2 linked regions of the Rhodovastum atsumiense genome follow. The protein of the gene in region 1 binds, or shares a complex with, the protein of each later gene. Links are inferred from orthologs where the notes say so. Each region holds a gene or a part of one and is shown on either strand. Other genes may lie near its edges.

Evidence for each region.
Region 2: the proteins of tsaE (region 1) and tsaD are in contact, whole or in part, in a crystal structure (PDB 6N9A), measured with the Thermotoga maritima proteins. The link is inferred for Rhodovastum atsumiense from one-to-one orthologs. Residues at the interface, in WP_004082108.1 of Thermotoga maritima: Leu37, Gly38, Lys46, Lys57, Val59, Lys60, Ser61, Thr63, Phe64, Thr65, Leu66, Met67, Val69, Pro71, Tyr82, Arg83, Leu84, Asp86, Asp88, Phe89, Asp93, Ile128, Asp130, Glu131, Arg134; in WP_004082750.1 of Thermotoga maritima: Cys10, Asp11, Arg49, His50, Leu82, Gly84, Gly135, Gly136, Glu154, Thr155, Leu156, Asp157, Asp158, Ser159, Glu162, Asp165, Lys166, Arg169, Leu170, Tyr175, Lys213, Thr214, Leu217, Tyr218, Gln221, Arg222, Asn324.

The regions. Positions count from the first base shown.
Region 1 is NZ_OW485601.1:3,024,626-3,030,530, forward strand. The notes cover bases 1,015-3,759. They hold tsaE (tRNA (adenosine(37)-N6)-threonylcarbamoyltransferase complex ATPase subunit type 1 TsaE), read left to right. Parts: upstream 1,015-2,028; coding sequence 2,029-2,490; downstream 2,491-3,759. Other genes in these bases: NBY65_RS13695 (NAD(P)/FAD-dependent oxidoreductase), read right to left, coding at 1,015-1,950; NBY65_RS13705 (nucleotidyltransferase family protein), read left to right, coding at 2,487-3,218; addB (double-strand break repair protein AddB), read left to right, coding at 3,215-3,759. Also shown: NBY65_RS13690 (NAD(P)/FAD-dependent oxidoreductase), read right to left, coding at 1-932; more of NBY65_RS13695, read right to left, coding at 916-1,014; more of addB, read left to right, coding at 3,760-5,905. UniProt on the Escherichia coli protein: Required for the formation of a threonylcarbamoyl group on adenosine at position 37 (t(6)A37) in tRNAs that read codons beginning with adenine.
Region 2 is NZ_OW485601.1:2,143,026-2,149,091, forward strand. Bases 3,161-6,066 are described here. They hold tsaD (tRNA (adenosine(37)-N6)-threonylcarbamoyltransferase complex transferase subunit TsaD), read left to right. Parts: upstream 3,161-4,013; coding sequence 4,014-5,120; downstream 5,121-6,066. Other genes in these bases: hemC (hydroxymethylbilane synthase), read right to left, coding at 3,161-3,907; NBY65_RS09755 (23S rRNA (adenine(2030)-N(6))-methyltransferase RlmJ), read left to right, coding at 5,117-5,938; NBY65_RS09760 (NAD(P)H-dependent glycerol-3-phosphate dehydrogenase), read left to right, coding at 5,931-6,066. Outside these bases: NBY65_RS09730 (heme biosynthesis HemY N-terminal domain-containing protein), read right to left, coding at 1-766; NBY65_RS09735 (COG4223 family protein), read right to left, coding at 766-1,983; NBY65_RS09740 (uroporphyrinogen-III synthase), read right to left, coding at 1,980-2,711; more of hemC, read right to left, coding at 2,855-3,160.

The sequences.
Region 1 (5,905 bases):
AAGCTGCCGAAGCGGGCGCGGTCGATCAGCGATTGCGGATGTTCGATGCGCACGCCGATCGAGAACGGCTTGGCTTCCAGGAACACGCCGCGCGCGTGCAGGGCGGCAAATGTGTCGCGTGAGGAATGGCCGATCGCCAGCACCACGCAATCCGTGCGCAGATGCTCGCCATTGGCCAGATGCAGCCCGCGCAGGCGGCGCGTGCCGTCCGGCTGCGTCTCGATGTCGAAATCGGCGACGCGGGTGCGGAAGCGGTACTCGCCGCCCAGGCCCTCGATGGTGGCGCGGATGTGCTCGACCATGGAGACCAGGCGGAAGGTGCCGATATGCGGCTTGGAGAGATACAGGATCTCTTCCGGCGCGCCGGCGCGGACGAATTCCTCCAGCACGCGGCGGCCCAGGTGCTGCGGGTCCTTGATGCCGGAATAGAGCTTGCCGTCGGAGAAGGTGCCGGCGCCGCCTTCGCCGAACTGCACGTTCGATTCCGGGTTCAGCTCGCCACGCCGCCACAGGCCCCAGGTGTCCTTGGTGCGGTCCCGCACGATGGTGCCGCGTTCGAGAATGATCGGGCGGAAGCCCATCTGCGCCAGGGTCAGCGCCGCCATCAGCCCGCAGGGACCGGCGCCGATCACCACCGGGCGGCGGGCGAAGCCCTCGGGGGCACGGGCGACGAAGCGGTACCGGGTGTCCGGTGTCGGCCCGAGATGGGGATCGCCGGCGCAGCGTTGCAGCACCGCCGCTTCCCCGGTGACTTCGACATCCACCGTGTAGACCAGCACGATCGCGCTTTTCCGCCGCGCGTCATAGCCGCGCCGGGCAACGGTCAGGCCGCGCAGCGCGGTCTCCGCCACGCCGAGCCGGCGCGCGACCGCGTCCGCCAGCGCTTCCGGCGGATGGTCGAGCGGCAGGCGGAGTTCAGTGAGGCGCAGCATCGGTGCCGGCCGGCACGCCCTTGCTGGTCGAGTATTCGAAATGCAGCGCGACATCCGGGCGCACGATCGGGTGGATGGCATGCGCCGCCATCGCTGCCTCGGAGAAGCCCTGCAGGATCAGCTTCAGCTTGCCCGGATAGGTGGCGATGTCGCCGATCGCGAACACGCCGGGGCGCGAGGTCTCGCAGGTGGCCGGCGTCACCTTCAGGTGGTGGCGTTCAAGGTCGAGCCCCCAGCCGCCGATCGGCCCCAGATCCATCGACAGCCCGAAGAAGGGCAGCAGCACGTCGGCCGGCAACAATTTCGTGCCGCCATCCAGGTCGGCCACTTCCACCGCTTCCAGCTTCCCGTCGGTGCCGTGCAGGGCGTGCAACTGGTAGGGGATCACCATTTCCACCTCGCCGCGCTCGGCGGCGCGGTCGAGCTGCGCCGCGCTTTCCGGGGCGGCGCGGAACTTCGGCCGGCGGTGCACCACCTGGATCGAGGCGGCGATGCCGCGCAGCGCCAGCGCCCAGTCCACCGCCGAATCGCCGCCGCCGGCGATCACCACGCGCCGGCCGCGCAGGTCCTCGCGCCGGCGCACGTAGTACTGCACGCCGCCGCTGCCCTCGTAGGCCGACAGCCCCGCGAGCGGCGGCCGGTTCGGCCCGAAGGCGCCGGCGCCGGCGGCCAGGATCACGGCCTTGCACCGAATCGACTCGCCGCGGTCGGTGCCGAGGGTGAAGCCGCCTTGCGTCCCTTCCAGCGTCTCCACCCGGCGGCCGAGCAGGGTGGCCGGCCGGAACGGTGCCATCTGGCGCTCGAGATTGGCGATCAGATCGCCGGCCTCGATCGCGGGATGTCCCGGAATGTCGTAGATCGGCTTTTCCGGGTACAGCGCCGTGCACTGGCCGCCGATTTCGGAAAGGGCATCGATCAGCACGCTGGACAGTTTCAGCATGCCCAGTTCAAAGGCGGCGAACAGGCCCACCGGCCCGGCGCCGACGATGGCGACATCGGTCTCGATCTGCTGCGTCATGGCGCGGAAACTAGACTGGTGCGCCGCCGAGGCAAGCAGGCAGTTGAGGCCACGCCGAACCCGGAGCAGATTGCCGCCATGTCCGAACCGAGTGCGACCGTTTTGCGCGAGCTGCCGGATCTCGATGCCACGGCGGCGCTCGCTGCCGCGGTCGCCGCGCTGGCGCGTCCCGGCGACGCCATCCTGCTGGACGGGCCGTTCGGCGCCGGCAAGACCGCCTTTGCCCGCGCCTTCCTGCGCGCCGCCACCGGCGATGCCGCGCTGGACGTGCCCAGCCCCAGTTTCACCCTTGTGCAGACCTACGAGACGAGGCAAGGCCGCGTGCATCATTTCGACCTCTGGCGGCTCGACGGGCCGGCCGCACTGACCGAGCTGGGCTGGGACGAGATGCGGGATGACATCGTCCTGGTGGAATGGCCGCAGCGCCTGGGCGCGCTGCGCCCCGCCGACGCGCTCGGCGTGGACCTGGCGTTGCTGGCGGGGGAGGCCCGCCGCGCCACGCTCTCGGGCTGGGCCGGCCGCATCGGGGCGCTGGCATGATCCGGCCGCATACGGCCATGCTGCTGGCCGCCGGGCGCGGCACCCGCATGCTGCCGCTGACCGAAGGGACCGCCAAGCCGCTGCTGCCGCTGGGCGGCCACCCGCTGATGGACCACGCGCTGGACCGGCTGCAGGCGGCCGGGGTGGAGCGCGTGGTGGTGAACACCTGGTGGCATGCCGACCGCATCGCCGCGCATCTGCAGGCCCGCGAGGCGCTGCCGCGGCCGGTGCTGCTGCGCGAGGAGACGCTGCTGAATACCGGCGGCGCCGTGTGCGCGGCGCGGGAGGTGCTGGGGAGCGACCCGTTCTTCGTCGTCAACGGTGATTCGTTCTGGCTGGACGGGCCGACGCCGGCGCTGGCGCGGCTCGCCGCCGCCTGGGACCCGGAGCAGCACGACGCGGTGCTGTTGGTGCATCGCACCTTCCAGACCCAGGCGGAGGTCGGCAACGGCGATTTCGCCCTCGATCCCTGGGGGATGGTGCGCCGGCCGGAGGAGCGGGAGATCGTCCCCTACATCTTCGCCGGCATCCAGTTGCTGTCTCCCACCTTGCTCGCCGACGCGCCGGAGGGAGCGTTCTCGATGAACCTGCTGTGGGACCGCGCCATCGAGGCCGGGCGGGTGCGGGCGCTGGTGCATGACGGGCTGTGGTGGCACCTCTCCACCCCCGCCGACCTCGCCGAGGCCGAGTTCATGCTCTACGAGCGCCGGACGGGCCAGACGAAGTGACAGAGGCGGCCGCGTCGCCGCGCCGTCTGCGCCTGGCGACCATCCCCCCCGACGTGCCGTTCCTCGACGTGCTGGCCGCACGCTGGCTGGCCGAGCATGGCGGGGACGCGCTCGGGCGCGGGCTGATCCTGCTGCCGACCCGCCGCGCCGCCCGCGCGCTCGCCGAGGCGTTCCTGCGCGCGAGCGGCGGCCGGGCGCTGGTGCTGCCGCGCATCACCGCCTTCGGCGCGCTGGACGAGGCGCCGCTGACCATGACCGGCGCGCTCGACCTGTTGCCGGCGATCGACCCTCAGGAGCGGCTGGCGGCGCTGGCCGCGCTGGTGATGAAGCTGCCGCCGGAGCAGGGCGGGGCGGGCAGCGTCGACCGGGCGCTGATGCTGGCGCGCGAACTGGCGCGGCTGATGGACGAGGCCGAGCGGGCGGAGATCGACCTCGCCTCGGCGTTGCAGCAGGCAGCGGATGCGGCGCATGCCGAGCACTGGCAGGCGACGCTGCGCTTCCTGGAGATCGTCACCCGGCACTGGCCGGACTGGCTGGCCGCGCAGGGGGTGCTCAACCCGGCCGCCCGCCAGGTCGCGCTGTTGCAGGCGCAGGCGGCGGAATGGGCGGCGCATCCGCCCGCCGAGCCGGTCTGGGCTGCCGGCACCACCGCCGGCATTCCCGCGGTGGCGGCGCTGCTGCGCGTGGTCGCCGGGCTGCCGGACGGGCAGGTGGTGCTGCCCGGACTTGATCTCGATTTGCCGCAGGAGGCCTGGGAGGCGATCGGGGAGGCGCATCCGCAATGCGGCCTGCAGCGTCTGCTGGCCGGGCTCGGGGCGACCCGCGGCGATGTCGTGTCCTGGGACGGCGCGGCGGCGGCGCCGGCCGGCCGGGTCCGCACCCTGGCGCGGGCATTGCTGCCGGCCGCCGCCCTGCCGACATGGCGCGAGGCCGGCCCGGTCGCCACCACCGGCCTGTTCCGTCTGGAAGCGGCCGACGAGCAGGAGGAAGCGGCGGCGATCGCGCTGATCCTGCGCGACACGCTGGAGCGACGCGGCGCCCGCGCGGCGCTGGTCACGCCCGACCGGCAGCTTGCCGGACGGGTGTCCTCGGAGCTGCTGCGCTGGGGCGTGGTCGCCGATGACAGTGCCGGCGAGGCACTGGCCGAGTCCCCGCCGGCGGTGTTCCTGCGCCTGCTGGCCGAGACGGTCACTTCCCGCTTCGCGCCGGTGCCCCTGCTCGGGCTGCTCAAGCATCCGCTCGCCGCGGCGGGGCTGGAGCCGGTCGCCTGCCGGATGGCGGCGCGCCTGCTGGAAGTGGAAGCGTTGCGCGGCCCCCGGCCCGCCGCCGGGCTGGGCGGGCTGCGGCAGCGCGCGCAGGCGGCGCCGGAGCCGGCGCGCGACCTGCTGGCGCGCCTGGAGACCTGCCTCGACCCGCTGCTGCGCGCCGCCACGGCGGCGGCGCTGCCCCCCGCCACCCTGCTCGCCGCCCTGATCGAAGCCGGCGAGGCGCTGGCGACCAGCGAGGCCCTGCCGGGGCCGGCGCGGCTCTGGGCGCACGAGGAAGGCGAGGCGCTGGCGGTGCTGCTGGCCGGTGCGCAGCCGGCGCTGGCGCATCTGCCGGATGCGCCGCCCACGGTGCTGCCCGGCCTGCTGGATGCGTTGCTGGAAGGCGCGGTGGTGCGCAGCCGTCGCGCCCTGCGTGGCCGCGAGGGCGCCGAGCATCCGCGTGTCTTCATCTGGGGCCTGCTGGAAGCCCGGCTGCAGACCGCCGAGGTGGTGGTGCTCGGCGGGCTGGTCGAGGGCGTCTGGCCGCCGGCCACCGATCCGGGGCCGTGGATGAGTCGGCCGATGCGCATCAAGGCGGGGCTGCCCGGCACCGAGGAGGTGGTCGGGCTGGCCGCGCATGATTTCCTGATGGCCGCCTGTTCGGCGCCGACCGTGGTGCTGTCCTGCCCGCGCCGGCGTGACCGTGCCCCGGCGGTGCCGGCGCGCTGGCTCGCCCGGCTGGAAGCCTTCCTGGCCGGGCAGGGGCAGCGTCTTCCGTCGCATCCGGCCGCCGGCTGGGCGCGGCTGCTCGACCAGCCCGCCGGGCCGCCCGCGCCGGTGCGTCCGCCGGCGCCCTGTCCGCCGGTGCGGCTGCGCCCGCGCCGGCTGAGCGTCACCGAGATCGAGACCTGGCTCACCGATCCCTACGCCATCCACGCCAAGCACATCCTGAAGCTGAGGCCGCTCAAGCCGCTGGAGGAGGCGACCGACGCCGCCGATTACGGCGCCCTGGTGCACCGGGGCATGCAGATCTTCCTCGACGAGGTCGGCGCCGACTGGCCGGCGGATGCGCCGCAGCGTCTGGCGGCGGCGATGGACCGGGCGCTGGCCGAGGCCGGGCTGCGGCCGGCGCTGCAGGAATGGTGGCGGCCCAGGCTGGCGCGCATCGCCGTCTGGCTCGCCCCGCACGAGCGCGAGCGCCGCGTCGCCGGGCCGCAGTTGATCCGTGGCGAGGTCAAGGGCGAGTGGACCCTGGCGGTGCCGGGTGGCTTCACCCTGGTCGGCCGGGCCGACCGCATCGAGCGCCGGGCCGATGGACGACTCACGATCATCGACTACAAGACCGGGGCGCCCCCGTCCGACAAGGATGTCGAGGCGGGGTTCCGTCCGCAGTTGCCGCTGGAAGCGGCGATGGCCGAGGCGGGTGCCTTCGGCCCGGAG
Region 2 (6,066 bases), 880 kb from region 1 along the record:
GGGTGGCATAGGCGATGGCCGCGGGGGTCAGCCCCGGATCGGCCTTCCAGGCCCGCTTGGCCAGCCGCGCCGCCTCGTACGGATCGGCCTCGGCCGCGGCCGCGGCGACGGCGAAGTCGGCGACCGGTTCCTGCGGCCCGCTCAGCGCCAGCGCGTCGATCCAGTTGCCGGTGCGCACGGCAAGCTGCGCCCGTTCCTCGCGCAGCCAGGACCCGCCGGGATGGGCCGCCTCCACCTGGCGTGCGATCGCCGCCGCGGCGTCCCAGTCCTCCCGCGCCACCGCCTGCCGGTACAAGCCGCGCAGCCCGAGGAAGGCGGAGTCCTTGCGCTCGGCCATCGACCGGTAGATGGCTTCGGCGATGTTTTCCTCTCCGGCGAGCCGGCGCGCCTCGGCGGCCAGCAGCATGGTCTGCGGCGTGTCGCCGAGCAGGCGCCGGGCCCGTTCCGCATCGCGCTTGGCGTGGTTCGCCTCGCCGGCGGCCAGGGCCACCAGGGTGCGGTTGACCGCGGCGTCACCGGCCGCGCGGTTGCGGCGACCGGCCCAGTAGCCGACCCGGCCCGGCACGCGCAGCAGGCCGCCCAGCAGGCGGAGCAGCAGGTGCACCACCAGGATCAGCACCGCCACACCGACGATGGCGACCGAGGTGGAGGCCTCGATCGTGACGCCCGCCACCGTGGCGGACACCGTGCCGGGGAGTTCGGCAAGCCACCAGGCCACCGCAATCGCGATGGCCCCGGTGGCAACGAACAGGATGACCCGGAACATCAGGAGCGCGCCATCTTGGCCAGCGCCGCCCGGGCATCGAGCAGCGACTGGGCCTGTCCACGCCATCCGGCCATGGCCTGGGCGGCCGGCGGATCCAGCTTGTCGAGAGCGATCACCGCGCCCTCGAGGTCGCCGACATCCAGCCGCGCGCGCGCCTGCGCCAGGACACGCGAGGCCGGGGCGCCGACCAGAACCTTGTCGCCCTGGCGGACCGTCACCAGCGCCTGCGCGCGGTCCCACATCCGTTCGAGTGCCGTCTTCTCGGCGGCCTGCGGGTCGCTCGCCTGCTCGGCCGCGGCCGCGGCGGCCGGGAAGGACAGGCGCAGCGAGGCCATGGTCGGGGGCGCGGTGGTGGCGAAGCGGCTGAGCTCGGGCGGCGCGCCCGGGATGGCGCCGAGTGGCTTGCCGGCGTCCAGGGCCGCCGTGGCCGTCTGCAGGCGCGAGATCAGCGCGGCGCTGGAGGTCACCGCCTGGCTGCGCCGCTCGTCCTCGGCGAGGCGCTGCTCGAAGCTCTGCAGCCGGTCGGCAAAGGCCTGGGAGGCGGCGGGATTCTGCGCTGCCTGCAGGCTGTCCAACCTGGCCGCAAGCTGCGCCAGCTGGGCCTGGAGCGGCCCCAGATCCGCGGCCGGCGCGACACCGCCGGAAGCGGGAACGGGTGCGGGGGCCGGGCGCTGCTCAAGCTGGCTCAGCCGCTGCTGCAGGTTGCTCAGCCGGCTTTCATGCGCGGCCACCTGGGCCGGATCGACCGACGGCACCGATGGCACCGGCGGAGGCGGCGGCTGCTGCGCGGCCTCGCGGACGGCGGTGGCGAGCTTCTGCTGCTCCTGCCACAGCCAGTAGCCGCCGGCGGCGGTCGCGGCCCAGCCGAGCAGCAGGAAGAACACGACCCCGCCGTGGCCATGGGGCTTCGGCGGCTCGGCGGCCTTGGGCGGGGCGGGCGTCTTCGCCGGCTCGGCCGCACGGGGCGGCGGGGCCGGCGCCTTGGCCGGCTCGGCGGCCTTGGTCACCGGGGGCGTAGCCGGAGTCGCCGGCCGGGCCGGCGGCGGCACGGCGCCGGCGGCCGGAGGAACGCTGCCGGCGGCCGGAGGAACGCTGCCGGCGGCCGGCTTTGCCGGGTCCGCGGCCTTCGGCTCCACCCGGGACGGTGCGGCAGGAGGCACCGGGGGACGCAGCGGATCCTTGGGCGTCTTGTCCGGGGTGGGATCGTTTTCAATCATGACAGAAGGCCCAGCAGTTGATCCTGGTTAGGCGCAGAAGCAACACGGATACGTTGCCACGGCAAGGAAGCGAGCGCAGCCGCCGCCGTCTTCGAGATCGCCAGCGACTCGACACGCGCGAAGGCTGCCGACGGTAGACCGGCCGCGAGGGTCACGAAAGTGCGAGCAGTTGCGGGGGAGAAGAACAGCACAGCCCCGAGGCGCCCCTCGGTAAAGGCGGCGCGGACCGGTTCCGGCAGGGCGGTGACCGGCTGGACGGCGTAGACGTGGCGGTGCACCACCGTAAACCCGGCAGCACGCAGCGCCCGGGTCAGCGGACGCGCCTGGCCACGCTGGCTGGCCACCAGCAGCGGCAGGCCGGCGGGATCGCAGTTGCGGGCCACCAGCGCGGCCAGCGCCTCGGCATCGCGGCCGGCGCTTTGCACATTGGTGAAGCCGATCGCGCGCGCCTTCGCCGCGGTGGCGTCACCGACGGCCAGCAACGGCAGGGCGGTGTGCCCGGTCAGCGCGGGCAGGGCGTTGCCGCTGGTCACCAGCACCGCCTGCAGCTTTTCCGGCCGGGGCAGGCGGGCCGGCAGCGCGGTGACCTCGATCACCGGCGCGACCACCGATTCATAGCCCATGGCGGCCAGCCGGCGCGCCGTCTCGGTCGCGCCGGGCTGTGGCCGCGTCACCAGCACCAGCGCCCTCTCACCATTCAGTTGCGGGGAAACGGACGCTGCTGTCATCACACCATTCCGGCCCCGGTCGGGGCCGCCTCTCGGGACCCTTGGAAACGCAAGACGGGCGGAGGCAACGCCTCCGCCCGCGACAAGGCAGACGATCCGGTCATCCGACCGGGATCAAGGCAGGTGCCCGAGGCAAGACCGCCTCAGGCAAAGATGTCGCGCGGGCTGTCGGCACGCAGGCTGCAGCCGAGCTCCCGGCCGAGCCGGGCGGCATCCGCCTTGGCGCCGGTAAGCGTGCGCTTGAGCATGAAGCTGCCATCGGCGCGCGCCACCAGCCCGGTCAAATGCAGGTTGCCGTCGGGCAGCAACCGGGCATGGCCGCCGATCGGGGTGCGGCAGGAGCCGTCGAGCTCGCCCAGGAAGGCCCGCTCGGCCGTGGAGACGGCGCGCGCTTCGGGATCCTCGATGGCGGAGAGCAGTTCCAGCAGCTCGGTGTCATCGGTGCGGACGGTGATGCCGACGATGCCCTGGCAGGCAGCCGGCACCATCGCCTCGGAATCGATCACCACCGAGACCTGGTCCTCCAGGCCCAGCCGGCGCAGCCCGGCCAGCGCCAGGAAGGTGGCGTCGACCTCGCCGTGCTTGCGCACCTTGTCGATGCGCGTCTGCACGTTGCCGCGCAGGATCTGCACCTTGACGTCCGGCCGCGTCGCCATCAGCTGCGCCTGCCGGCGCACCGAGCTGGACCCGATCACCGCGTCCTTGGGCAGGGCGGCGAAGGGATGCGCCGGATCGACCTCGCCGCAGCGCGGGCCAAGGATCAGCGCATCGCGCGCGTCTTCCCGCTTGAGCGTGCAGGCCAGCGAAATGCCCGGGGGCATCTCGGTTTCCAGGTCCTTCAGGCTGTGGACGGCGAAATCGATGCGCCCGTCCAGCAGGGCCTCATGGATTTCCTTGGCCCAGAGCCCCTTGCCGCCGATATCGGCAAGGCGCTGCCCGCTGGCCTGGCTGGTATCGCCGGTGGTGGCGATCACGTGTTCCTCGAACACGTCCATGCTGCGGAGCACCGGGCAGAAGGTGCGGAGGATGCCCAGGAAGTGACGTGTCTGCCAGAGCGCAAGCGGCGAACCACGCGTGCCGACCCGCAGGGGCAGGTCACGGGCGTGGGGCTTCACCCGCGCCGTATGGCCATGTGGGTAGGCCGGATTGCTGCCGGGAGGGGCGGCATGCGCCGAGGCGGGGTGGGCTTCATTCATGTGTTTACTCTAGAACCAGCCGCTCCCTGAGGGGAAGTTCGGTCAGGTACAAGGGTGGAACGGCATGTCCAATCCGCTTGTCACTTTTGCTGTCCAGGAGTCAAGTGTGCCTGACAGATGGAGTCGCCTCCGCCCGGGGCCGGTGCTCGGGCTGGAATCGTCCTGCGACGAAACCGCCGCCGCGGTGCTGGCACCGGATGGGCAGATCCTGGCCGAGGCGGTGCTGAGCCAGGCGGATCATGCCACTTATGGCGGCGTGGTGCCCGAAATCGCGGCACGCGCCCATCTGGCGCATCTGCCCGGGCTGGTCGGGCAGGTGATGCGGCAGGCCGGGCTTGGCTTCGACGGGCTCGCCGGCATCGCCGCGAGCAGCGGCCCCGGGCTGATCGGCGGGCTGATCGTGGGCAGCGGCGTCGGCAAGGGCATCGCGCTCGCCCGTGGCCTGCCCTTCGTCGCCGTCAACCACCTGGAGGCGCATGCACTGACCGCCCGCCTGCCGGGGCTGGTGCTGGGCGGCGCGCCCTTCCCCTACCTGCTGCTGCTGCTCTCGGGGGGGCATTGCCAATGTATCGCGGTGGAAGGGGTGGGGCGGCACGTGCGGCTCGGCTCGACCATCGACGACGCGGTCGGCGAGGCCTTCGACAAGGTGGCGAAGATGATCGGGCTGGGCTGGCCCGGCGGGCCGGCGGTGGAGCGGCTGGCGGCGCAGGGTGATCCCACGCGCTTCGCCTTCCCGCGGCCGCTGCGGGGGCGGCCTGGCTGCGACTTTTCCTTCTCCGGGCTGAAGACGGCGGTGGCGCAGGTGGTCGCCGCCTATCCACCGGGACCGCTGCCCGCCCAGGACGCGGCCGACATCGCCGCGGGATTCCAGGCGGCGGTGGTGGATGTGATGGCGGACCGGGCGGCGCGGGCGATCGAGCTGTTCCGGGCCCGGCAGCCGGAGGGACGGCTGATGGTGGTGGGCGGCGGGGTCGCCGCCAACACCGCGCTGCGCACGGCGCTGGAGCGGGTCGCCGCCGCGCGCGGCTTCGGCTTCGCCGCGCCGCCGCTGCGGCTGTGCGGGGACAACGCGGTGATGGTCGCCTGGGTCGGCATCGAACGCCTGCGCCTCGGGCTGACCGACGCGCTGGACCATGCGCCGCGGCCGCGCTGGCCGCTGGATGCCGCCGACATGAGCCCGACCGGGGCCGGGCCCGCGGACATGCCCCGGTGAATTACCGGCACGCCTTCCACGCCGGCAATTTCGCCGACTGCGTCAAGCACGCCCTGATGGTCTGGCTGCTGCGGGCCATGCAGGCCAAGCCGGGCGGCGTGTTCGTGCTCGACACTCATGCCGGGATCGGCCGCTACGACCTCTCTTCCGGCCCGGCCGAGCGCACCGGGGAGTGGCGTGGCGGCATCGGCCGCCTGCTCGAGGATCCGCCGCCGGCGCTGGCCGATTACGTCACCCTGGTACGAGAGTGCGGCCTGTATCCCGGCTCGCCGGTGCTGGTGCAGGCGCTGTTGCGCCCGCAGGACCGGCTGGCCTGCTGCGAACTGCACCCGGAGGATCATGCAACGCTGCGCCGGACGCTGGCTGGCAGCGGGATCGCCGTGCATCATCGGGATGCCTGGGAAGCCCTGGGCGCATTGCTGCCGCCCCCGAGCGGGCTGCGGCGGGCGCTGGTGCTGGTCGATCCGCCGTACGAGGTCCCCGACGAGTTCGACCGGCTGGCCGCGGGGCTGGGGCGGGCGCATGCCCGCTTCCCCGCCGCCGTGCTGGCGGCCTGGTATCCGGTCAAGCACCGCGCCCCGGTCCGCGCCTTCCACACCGCCCTGCGCGAGAGCGGCCTGCGCGACGTGGTCGCGGCCGAGCTGTGGCTGCGCGAGCCGCTGGATCCGGCCCGGCTGAACGGCTGCGGCCTGCTGGTGGTCAACCCGCCCTGGCAATTCGAGGCGGCAGCCAACGATATCCTGCGCGCCCTGTTGCAGCGCCTGGGCACGCGCGAACACGGGGAGGGCGTCGCGGTGACGCGGATCGTCGATGAATGACCCGACAGTGAGAGACCTGGCGGTGATCGGGGCCGGCGCCTGGGGCACGGCGCTGGCGGTGCAGGCGGCGCGGGCCGGCAGCCGCGTGACCCTGTGGGCGCGCCATCCCGGAAACATCGTGGATGGCG